DNA from 2 places in the Azoarcus sp. KH32C genome. Region 1 is predicted to be linked to the other one. Evidence: predicted binding sites of a transcription regulator. Region 1 holds the regulator's gene; the other holds the start of a gene.
The links. The regulator LexA, encoded in region 1, represses DNA repair genes until DNA is damaged. The targets are predictions, from matches to a motif close to ACTGTATNTANATACAGT.
Positions count from the first base shown of each region.

Region 2: the regulator LexA is predicted to act here: its motif matches at 2,567-2,584, upstream of imuA (translesion DNA synthesis-associated protein ImuA).

Region 1 covers NC_020516.1:2,743,712-2,747,914, reverse strand. The annotation lists gene AZKH_RS12010 (peptidylprolyl isomerase) at 1-312, opposite strand, end outside; gene AZKH_RS26905 (peroxiredoxin) at 278-790, opposite strand; gene lexA (transcriptional repressor LexA) at 941-1,552, shown strand; gene AZKH_RS11995 (MATE family efflux transporter) at 1,702-3,093, shown strand; gene AZKH_RS11990 (M61 family metallopeptidase) at 3,098-4,203, opposite strand, start outside.
Region 2 covers NC_020516.1:796,171-800,373, forward strand. The annotation lists gene AZKH_RS03550 (error-prone DNA polymerase) at 1-392, opposite strand, end outside; gene AZKH_RS03555 (DNA polymerase Y family protein) at 414-1,841, opposite strand; gene imuA (translesion DNA synthesis-associated protein ImuA) at 1,844-2,539, opposite strand; gene def (peptide deformylase) at 2,645-3,181, opposite strand; gene AZKH_RS03570 (CaiB/BaiF CoA-transferase family protein) at 3,272-4,203, opposite strand, start outside.

The DNA of each region.
Region 1 (4,203 bases):
CATGTCTTCTTCGCCGTCGTCGGTCACGCGCTCAAACGACATGCCCACTTCGATGTTCTCCGGGAACTGACTGACATCCTCGACCAGCACCAGTTCTTCATCGTAGTCCCCGAATGCATCTTCGGGCTGAAGCTTGACCTTCAGCTGATCGCCGACTTTCTTGCCGTGCAGCGCCTCTTCCAGCATCGGGAAGATGCCGTCGTAACCGCCGTGGAGGTAAACGAGCGGTTGATGACCGTCGTCGATCGTGTTGCCATCGGGATCGAGGACCGTATATTTAAGCGTTACGACGGTGTTCTTGACGATTTCCATTTCTATTCTCTGCTTCCAGATTCCTGACCAATTCGAAGACCCCGGCCACATGGCCGCGGGGCGCAACGTCGCGGAGCGCGTGGCGGATTGTTCCTTCCTTGTCGATGACGAAGGTTGTCCGCATCACGCCCATCTTCTTCACACCATCGACTTCCTTGGGCTGCCAGACATCATAGAGCCGGCAGACCTCCGTCTCGACGTCCGAAAGGAGACGTACGGACAACCCGTGCTGATCACGAAACTCGGCGTGGGTCAGGCAATCGTCGGGACTAACACCGATCACGATGCAATCGTGGCGGGCGAACTCTTCTTCATGATCACTGAAGTCGGCGGCCTGCAAGGTGCATCCCGGCGTATTGTCGCGGGGGTAAAAGTAGAGGACCACATGATGCTTGCCGCGCTCGGCGGCCAAGTCGAACGTTTCCATGTCCGCATCAGGCAATGAAAACGCTGGAGCAATGTCACCGATCTGCAGCATGTGATCTCCCTGACGTGCGTTGGATTCTAGCCGAGACACGAAGCGAACTCTACTCGCGTCACAGTTCTTGCGCCATACCGTTTCGAACTCATTTTCGGGCTTGCCAATTGAGAGCAACTGTTTAAAAATACAGGTAAAAATGGAGAAATGATGATGAGCCACGACCCAGGGCTCACCGCCCGCCAGTCCGAAATCCTTGAATTCATTCGCCAGACGGTCGAATCGGAGGGCCGTCCGCCGACTCGCGCCGAGGTGTGTACGGCATTCGGCTTTCGTTCCCCGAACGCGGCGGAGAGTCATCTTCGCGCCCTCGCGGCCAAAGGGGCGATCCTGCTCGAGGAAGGACGCGCCCGCGGTATCCGTCTGGCCGAAGGCCTCGGCCTGCCACTGATCGGTCGAGTCGCGGCAGGTAGCCCCATTCTCGCGGTGGAGCACGTCGAAGGCCGCCACCAGGTCGATCCCGCGCTGTTTTCCCCGCGCGCCGACTACCTGCTGCGCGTGCGGGGCATGAGCATGCGCGACGCGGGCATTCTCGATGGAGATTTGCTGGCGGTTCATCGCAGCCCCGAGGCGCGGAACGGCCAGATCGTCGTTGCTCGCGTCAATGACGACGTGACCGTCAAGACCTTCACCCGGAACGGGCCGATCATCAGCCTCTTACCGGCGAATCCCGACTTTCAGCCGATTGTCGTCGATACGCGTTCCGACCCGCTCACCATCGAAGGCATCGCCGTTGGCTTGCTTCGGAACGGTCTGCAGTAAGGTCGGCTAAAGCCCACGGGATCCGGGCGCACCGAACCGCAACAGCCGTGCTTGCCCATGGCATCCGGTTGCCCGTGTTGGCTAAACTGACTCCCGTTCCGGAACACAACGGGCCGCCGGCCCCTCGCTCCCCAACTCCGGCCATACCCGTGAGCTCTCCAGATTCGTCCCCCGAGATCGCCCGCCGCCTGCTCCATCAGGCCTGGCCCGTGCTGATTGCCCAGTTGCTGTCCATGAGCATGATGGTTGCGGACACCGTGATCGTCGGCCGCTTTGGTACTCTCGACCTCGCCGCTGTCGCGGTGGGAAGCGGGCTCTACATATCCGTCGCGATGCTGCTCGTCGGTGTGCTGCAGGCGGTCGCACCCACGGTGGCCCATCATTACGGCGCCGGACGCATCGCGGAAATCGGCCCGACCCTGCAGCAAGGCCTCTGGCTTGCCCTGATGCTCGCTGTGCCGGGCATGATCCTGCTCGCGTTCCCCGATCGTCTGCTCGAACTGACCGGAGTTCCCGGAGATGTCAGTACACGGACTCGCGGATATCTGCTCGCCACGGCCGCGGGGCTTCCTGCCGTCCTGCTCTACCGCACCTTCTACGCATTCAACAACGCACTGGGAAGGCCGCGCGTACTGATGGCCATCAGCCTGACCGTCGCGATGACTCACATTCCGCTCGCCTGGGCGCTCGTACATGGCCACCTGTGGCTGCCGCCGCTCGGCGTGCTCGGCAGCGGCATCTCGACCGCCTGTGTGAACTGGCTCGGACTCACTTGCGCGACGGTCTACCTCTTGCGCAATCCGTTCTATCGGCCCTACCGGCTGCTGGCCAATTGGTGCGGCCCGCGTCGAACGGAACTCCTCGCGCTGCTTCGCCTCGGGATCCCGATGGGTCTCTCCACCTTCATCGAGGTTTCCTCGTTTACGCTGATATCCCTGTTTGCCGCTCGCCTCGGCGCAGAGCCGGTGGCGGGTCACCGGATCGTCGCGAACCTCGCCGCCCTGGTCTATATGCTGCCGCTCGCGATGTCCATTGCGACCCTCGTACTGGTCGGTCAGGCCGCAGGCGCTCGTGAATGGGGCCGCGCCCGGGCGACGGTGCGGGTCGGAATGCTCCTGACCTCGGCGCTCGTGTCGCTTATCGGCGTCGGCCTATGGTTGGCGCGGGAACGCGTCATAGGGCTGTTCTCGGACGATCCGATGGTACGCACCGTCGCTCTGGCGCTGATCGTCTACGTGTGCATCTACCAGCTTTTCGATGCTGTCCAGACCGTGGCCGCACACGCGCTCCGCGGCTACAAGGTGACCTTCGTGCCGATGCTGATGCACGCGGTGTGCTTTTGGGGCGTCGGACTGGTTGGTGGATACTGGCTCGCCTTCCATGCCCCAGGCCGTGAAGAGGCCCCCAACGTCGCAGGCTTCTGGGAAGCCGGCGTGATTTCGACCGTGCTTGCATCGATCCTGTTCGGTACTTTGCTGCAGATCATCACCCGTCGCCAGCAAGCGACGCCCCCATCTACACAGCACGCGCAGGCCGCCTGATTGATTACGCGCCCAGCCACCCCTTGCGCAAAGCCCCCGTCGTCGGGGACGGGCGCTTGAGCGGCGAAAGCTTGACCGTATCCGCCGGCGCCGCCTCCAGAGTGACATCGAACTCCATCAGCTCGTCACGCCGGAATGCGTGGATCCTGATTTGCTCACCGGCTGCGCGCCGCGCGATCGCGGCGTCCAGACTGCCGCTGCTGACCTTGAGGCCGTCGATAGCGATCAGAACGTCTCCTGCCGACAAGCCGGCGCGTTGGGCAGGCCCGTCGTCGAATACGTTTGCGAGCTTGGCCTCGCCGTTGCCGCCTGCGAGTTTGATCCCCAGCGTGGGCCGTTTGGCGCTCGGTTCGGCCTGCCACGTGATGCCGAAGGGCTTGAGCAGTTTTTTGAGCGGAAGGTCGTCTGTCCCCTCGACCGCCTCACGCAGCCAACGGCCGATGCGCCGCCCGCTTCCGACCGCCCCGCGCTCTCCGACCTCGTGGACGAGCGCAAACAAGCCACCCTCAGGCACGCCCTTTCCCGTCAGACCGTGGCGCTGCCAAAGCAGACGCATGACGTCATCAAGGCTCACCCGCCCCGCGCTCGCCTTGCGCAACTGCAGATCGAGTGCGAGTGCGATCATCGCACCCTTCGCGTAGTAGCTGACGATTGCGTTCGGGGCATTTTCGTCCTGCCGGTAATACTTGATCCAGGCGTCGAAGGACGACTCGGCCACGCTCTGCTTCAGTCGGCCGCTGGTGCGCAGAACGCCTGAAATGGTCTTGCCGAGCAGCGCGAGATAATCTTCGATCGCGATGACGCCCGAGCGCACCAGGGCGAGGTCGTCGTAGTAGGAGGTGAAGCCTTCGAATGCCCAGAGCAGTCGCGTGTAGTTCTCGTTGGCGAGATCATAGGGCGTAAAGGCCGCGGGCTTGATTCTCTTGACGTTCCACGTATGGAAATATTCGTGGCTGCAAAGGCCCAGGAAGTTCTTGTAGCCGTCCGACTCGCCGTTCATTCCCCGGTAGGGCAGATCGGCCCGGCTCGCCAAAAGCGCGGTCGACGAACGATGTTCGAGCCCGCCATAACCGTCGCCGACGATCATCGCGAGGAACAGGTATCGTTGAA
Region 2 (4,203 bases), 1.9 Mb from region 1:
GAGGGGGATTCGAGGTCCCCGCGCAGCAGCCGGTAGCTGCCTTTTTCCGAGCGCCGCCGCGCCAACGTGATCAGCGCCGAGAGGTTGCCGTAGCCTGCACGGTTGCAAGCGAGCAGCACCAGGCGCGCGCCGCAGGCAAGGCGAAACTCGGAGCCGTGGATCAGCTTCAGCGTGAAGTCAGAGCCGCTCTGCCGCGCCGCCTCGTCGAGCTGACGCCACGCATCGAAAGCCCGTACAGCGCCGGCCATCGAGCACTCGTCGGTCAGCGCGAGCGCGGCATAACCCAGCTCATGGGCCTGGGCAACCAGTTCCTCGGGGTGCGACGCGCCGCGCAGGAAGCTGTAGTTCGAAAGGCAATGCAGTTCCGCGTAGGCGGGCAGGGGGTGGGCCATGGCGAATTCCGTCGCATGCCTTCAGGCGAAAAGCCCATGCAGCCACCACGACTGTCCGTCGCGGAAGATCCACAGCCATTCGCCCTGCGGGCTCAGCGCGACGAAGTAGTCCCGTTGCACGTCGCCGAGGCCTTCGCCGCCGTCCCACCAGCCGCTTTCGATCCGTTCGGCGCGTGTCAGCAGGCGCAGCCGACCACCGTGGCAGGGAGCGCCGTTCTCCTCCGTGAGCGGTCGTGGCTGGGGTAGCAGCCACAGCGGGCGGGGACCGGCGGGTGGTTCGCCGGGCCGTGCGGCGGCGGGTTCCGCGACTGGACGGCTCGCCTGCTCGGGTCGATGGTCGGCGACCGCCGTGAGTCCATGCACGGCCTCAGGGCCGAGTCGTGCGCGCAGGCGTTCGACGATCGGCGCGAGGCTTGCCGTGCCCCCCTGGCCGAAGAGCACGGCATTCGTGCCGGGCAGGGGATGGGGTTCGGGTGCCTCCAGCCCCAGGCCGACCACCGGGGCGGCGAGCTCCAGTCGCTCGATGCGTTCGCGCAGCACCCGCTGCAGGCGTTCCGGGTCGCGCGTGGGGCTCGCGAAGCCGAGTTCGAGCCGCGACGGCGGCTGTCCTTCGTGGACCAGGATCAGGTGGCAGTACTGGATGCCGGCGCAGCGCACCGCGAGCCATCCCGCCAGGGCGGCGAGCAGGCGGCTCGCGGCGAACAGCAGGCGGGCCGCGTCCTCGACGCGCGCAGGCAATTCCAGTCCGTCCCGGAAGTGCTCGGGAAAGACGAAGGGCGGGCGCAGGTCGGGGACTTCTCCGAGGGCCTGGGCCAGCAGACCGGGCAGCTCGGGGCCGAAGCGGTGGGCGAGGCCCGCGCGGGGCAGCACCATCAGATCCGCGAGCCGCCGCACGCCGAGCGTGGTGAGCCGGCCGGCAGTGCGCTCCGGCACGGCCAGCACGCCGATCGGCAGGGGGGCGATGGTGGCGCGCAGCTTGGTGTCATCGACGAGCGTGGGCGGCATGCCGTCCACCGGCGCACAGCGGGCGAGCCACTGCGCCGCGAGCGGCGTGGGCGCGAGTCCCCACTGGCGGGCGAAGCCCTGCTCGGCGTAGCTCGCGGCGATCCGCGTGAGCAGGGGCGGCAGTCCACCGAAGAGGCGCAGGCAGCCGCCGATCTCGAGCAGCAGTTCGTCCGGCGGGGCGAGGCTCACCTGGGGCGTGAATTCCCCGGCCGCGCAGGCAAGGCGGTTCAGCGCGGCGGCTTCCCCGGCGAGATCGCGTTCGCGTCCGATCAAGCCGGGGACGAGGCCCAGCGCACCCGCGAGCCGCATCCCTTGACGCACGCCGGCGGCGACCGCGGCCTCGTCCGCCACGGCCACCCGGCCGCGCTGCAGGGCGACGGCCGGCGGCGGCAGGGAGAGGGTTTCCACCGCCAGGCGGGGAAAGCGCAGGGCGAGCCAGAGCATGGTCACGAGACCGGCGTGGGGTGGAGGACGGTCGGCGTCATCCGGCGCACCGCGCGCCGTATCGTTCTCACCGGCCGCTTCACCGTCAGGATCAGCGGCGCGGCCAAAGGTGGGCCGCGCCGCTTGAACAGCGTGACGGCGAGCCCGCCGGGAGCAGCGTCGAGGGCGAGGCGCAACGGCGCTGGCGACGCCGTGCCGGCCTGAGCCGCCGGGCGGAACAGGTAGACCGGCCCGGGGTGGGATTCGCTCGCGAGCTGCAGACGCCGCAGTTGTCGGGTGTCGACCTCGGGCAGCCAAGCGAGCAGCCCCGCTAGCGCGCCGCTCGCAAGGAGTTGCTCGCAGGCCCATGCCGCCTCCTGGCCCTCGGCCCGGACTACCAGCAGGCGCTCCAGCGGCAGCCCGGCCGCCTGCCAGGCCGGTGCATGCAGCGGCCAGGGCGGCGACACCGCCGCGACCCAGCCATCCTCCGCGACCAGCCCTGCCAGTGCGGGCAGCAGCAGCGTGAGCTCGCCGATGCCCTGGCGGGCCTGGAAAACCTCGGTCAGCTCACCCCGGGGCCATCCGCCTCCGGGCAGCACCGCGTCCAGTGCTGGAAAACCGCTCGCCACGCCCGACACTGAAGACGTGGCCAGCCGCGCGCCCGACCAGAGGTCCGAGCGCTGAAGACTTTGCAGCAGGGTGGAGGCGGGCAGGGACATGCCGGGAGGCGAAGCGGGTGGTTAATAACTGTAATTTTATACAGTCTTTAAGTCCGCGCAAGACGAATCCGAGGGAGTGAGTTGATGTTGATGTCATTTCTCTGCTCAGTCGTCGCCCTGATCTGCCATCTCCGGAAAGAGCACGTCCGTGAAACCGAAGCGCGTGAAGTCCCGCACCCGCATCGGGAAGAGCACGCCGTTCAGGTGATCGCACTCATGCTGCACGACCCGTGCGTGAAAGCCTTCCGCTTCGCGATCGATCGGATTGCCTGCCGGGTCGAAGCCCTGATAACGAATCCGGCGATGACGGGGCACGACGCCACGCAGCCCCGGGACCGAGAGGCAGCCCTCCCAGCCTTCCTCCTCCGTTTCGTCGAGCACGGTGATGACCGGATTGACGAGGATGGTGCGTGGCACCGGCGGCGCATCCGGGTAGCGCTCGCTGCGCTCGAAGCCGAAGATCACGACCTGCAGCCCCACACCGATCTGCGGCGCGGCGAGCCCCACGCCACCTGCCGCGGCCATCGTGTCGAACATGTCCCCGATCAGCGCGTCGAGGTCCGCCGTGCCGAATTCAACGACCGGCGACGCCGCTTGCAGAAGACGCGAATCGCCCATCTTGAGCAGTGGTCTGACGGCCATCCCCGCTTTCCTCATATGGATCGAACTGAAGATTATCCCGTCTTCCGCGGCTCCGTGTCGGCTGTCCGCGTGTCGGGAGTCACTTGCGTTTCAGATCGCCCCACCCTCCCTGAGCGCCTGGATCGCCGTCGCGTCGTAGCCGAGCGTACCGAGTACCGCGTCGGTGTGCTCGCCCAAGGCCGGGCCGAGTGACTCCGCCGCGCCCGGCGTCACCGAGAGCTTGGGCACGATGCCCGGCATGCGGCACGAGCGCCCGTCGGGCAAGGTCACCGTCTGCAACATCTCGCGCGCGAGGAATTGCGGATCCGCGAACATGTCCGCGACCGAATAGATGCGTGACGCCGGCACCCCGGCCGCGGCGAGCGCCTCCAGCACGGCGGCCTCGTCGTGATCGGCAACCCAGGCATCGATCAGCGCGTAGATCTCCTCGCGCCGCGCGTCCCGCCCCGCGTTGTCCGCAAGCGCGGGGTCTTCGGCGAGATCGTCGCGGCCCATGGTCTGCATCAGCCGGCGGAAGATCGCATCGCCGTTTGCGCCGATCGCCACGTGCTTGCCGTCCTTCGTGGTGTGGGTATTCGACGGCGTGATGCCGGGCATGATGTTGCCGGTGCGCTCGCGCACGAAGCCGAACACGTCGAACTCCGGCACCAGCGACTCCATCATCGCGAACACCGCCTCGTACAACGCCACGTCCACCACCTGCCCGCGGCCGCCATTCACCTCCTTGTGGCGCAGCGCCATCAGCGCACCGAGCGCCCCCCACAGCGCGGCAATCGAATCGCCGATCGAGATGCCGGTCTTGACCGGCGGCCGGTCCGGAAAACCCGTCACATAGCGCAGCCCGCCCATCGACTCTCCGATCGCGCCGAACCCCGGTTGCTGCGCCATCGGCCCGGTCTGACCGAAACCCGACAAGCGCAGCATGACGAGGCCCGGATTGATCGCCGACAGCGCCTCCCAGCCGAGGCCGAGCTTCTCCAGCACGCCGGGGCGAAAATTCTCGACCACGATGTCAGCCCTGG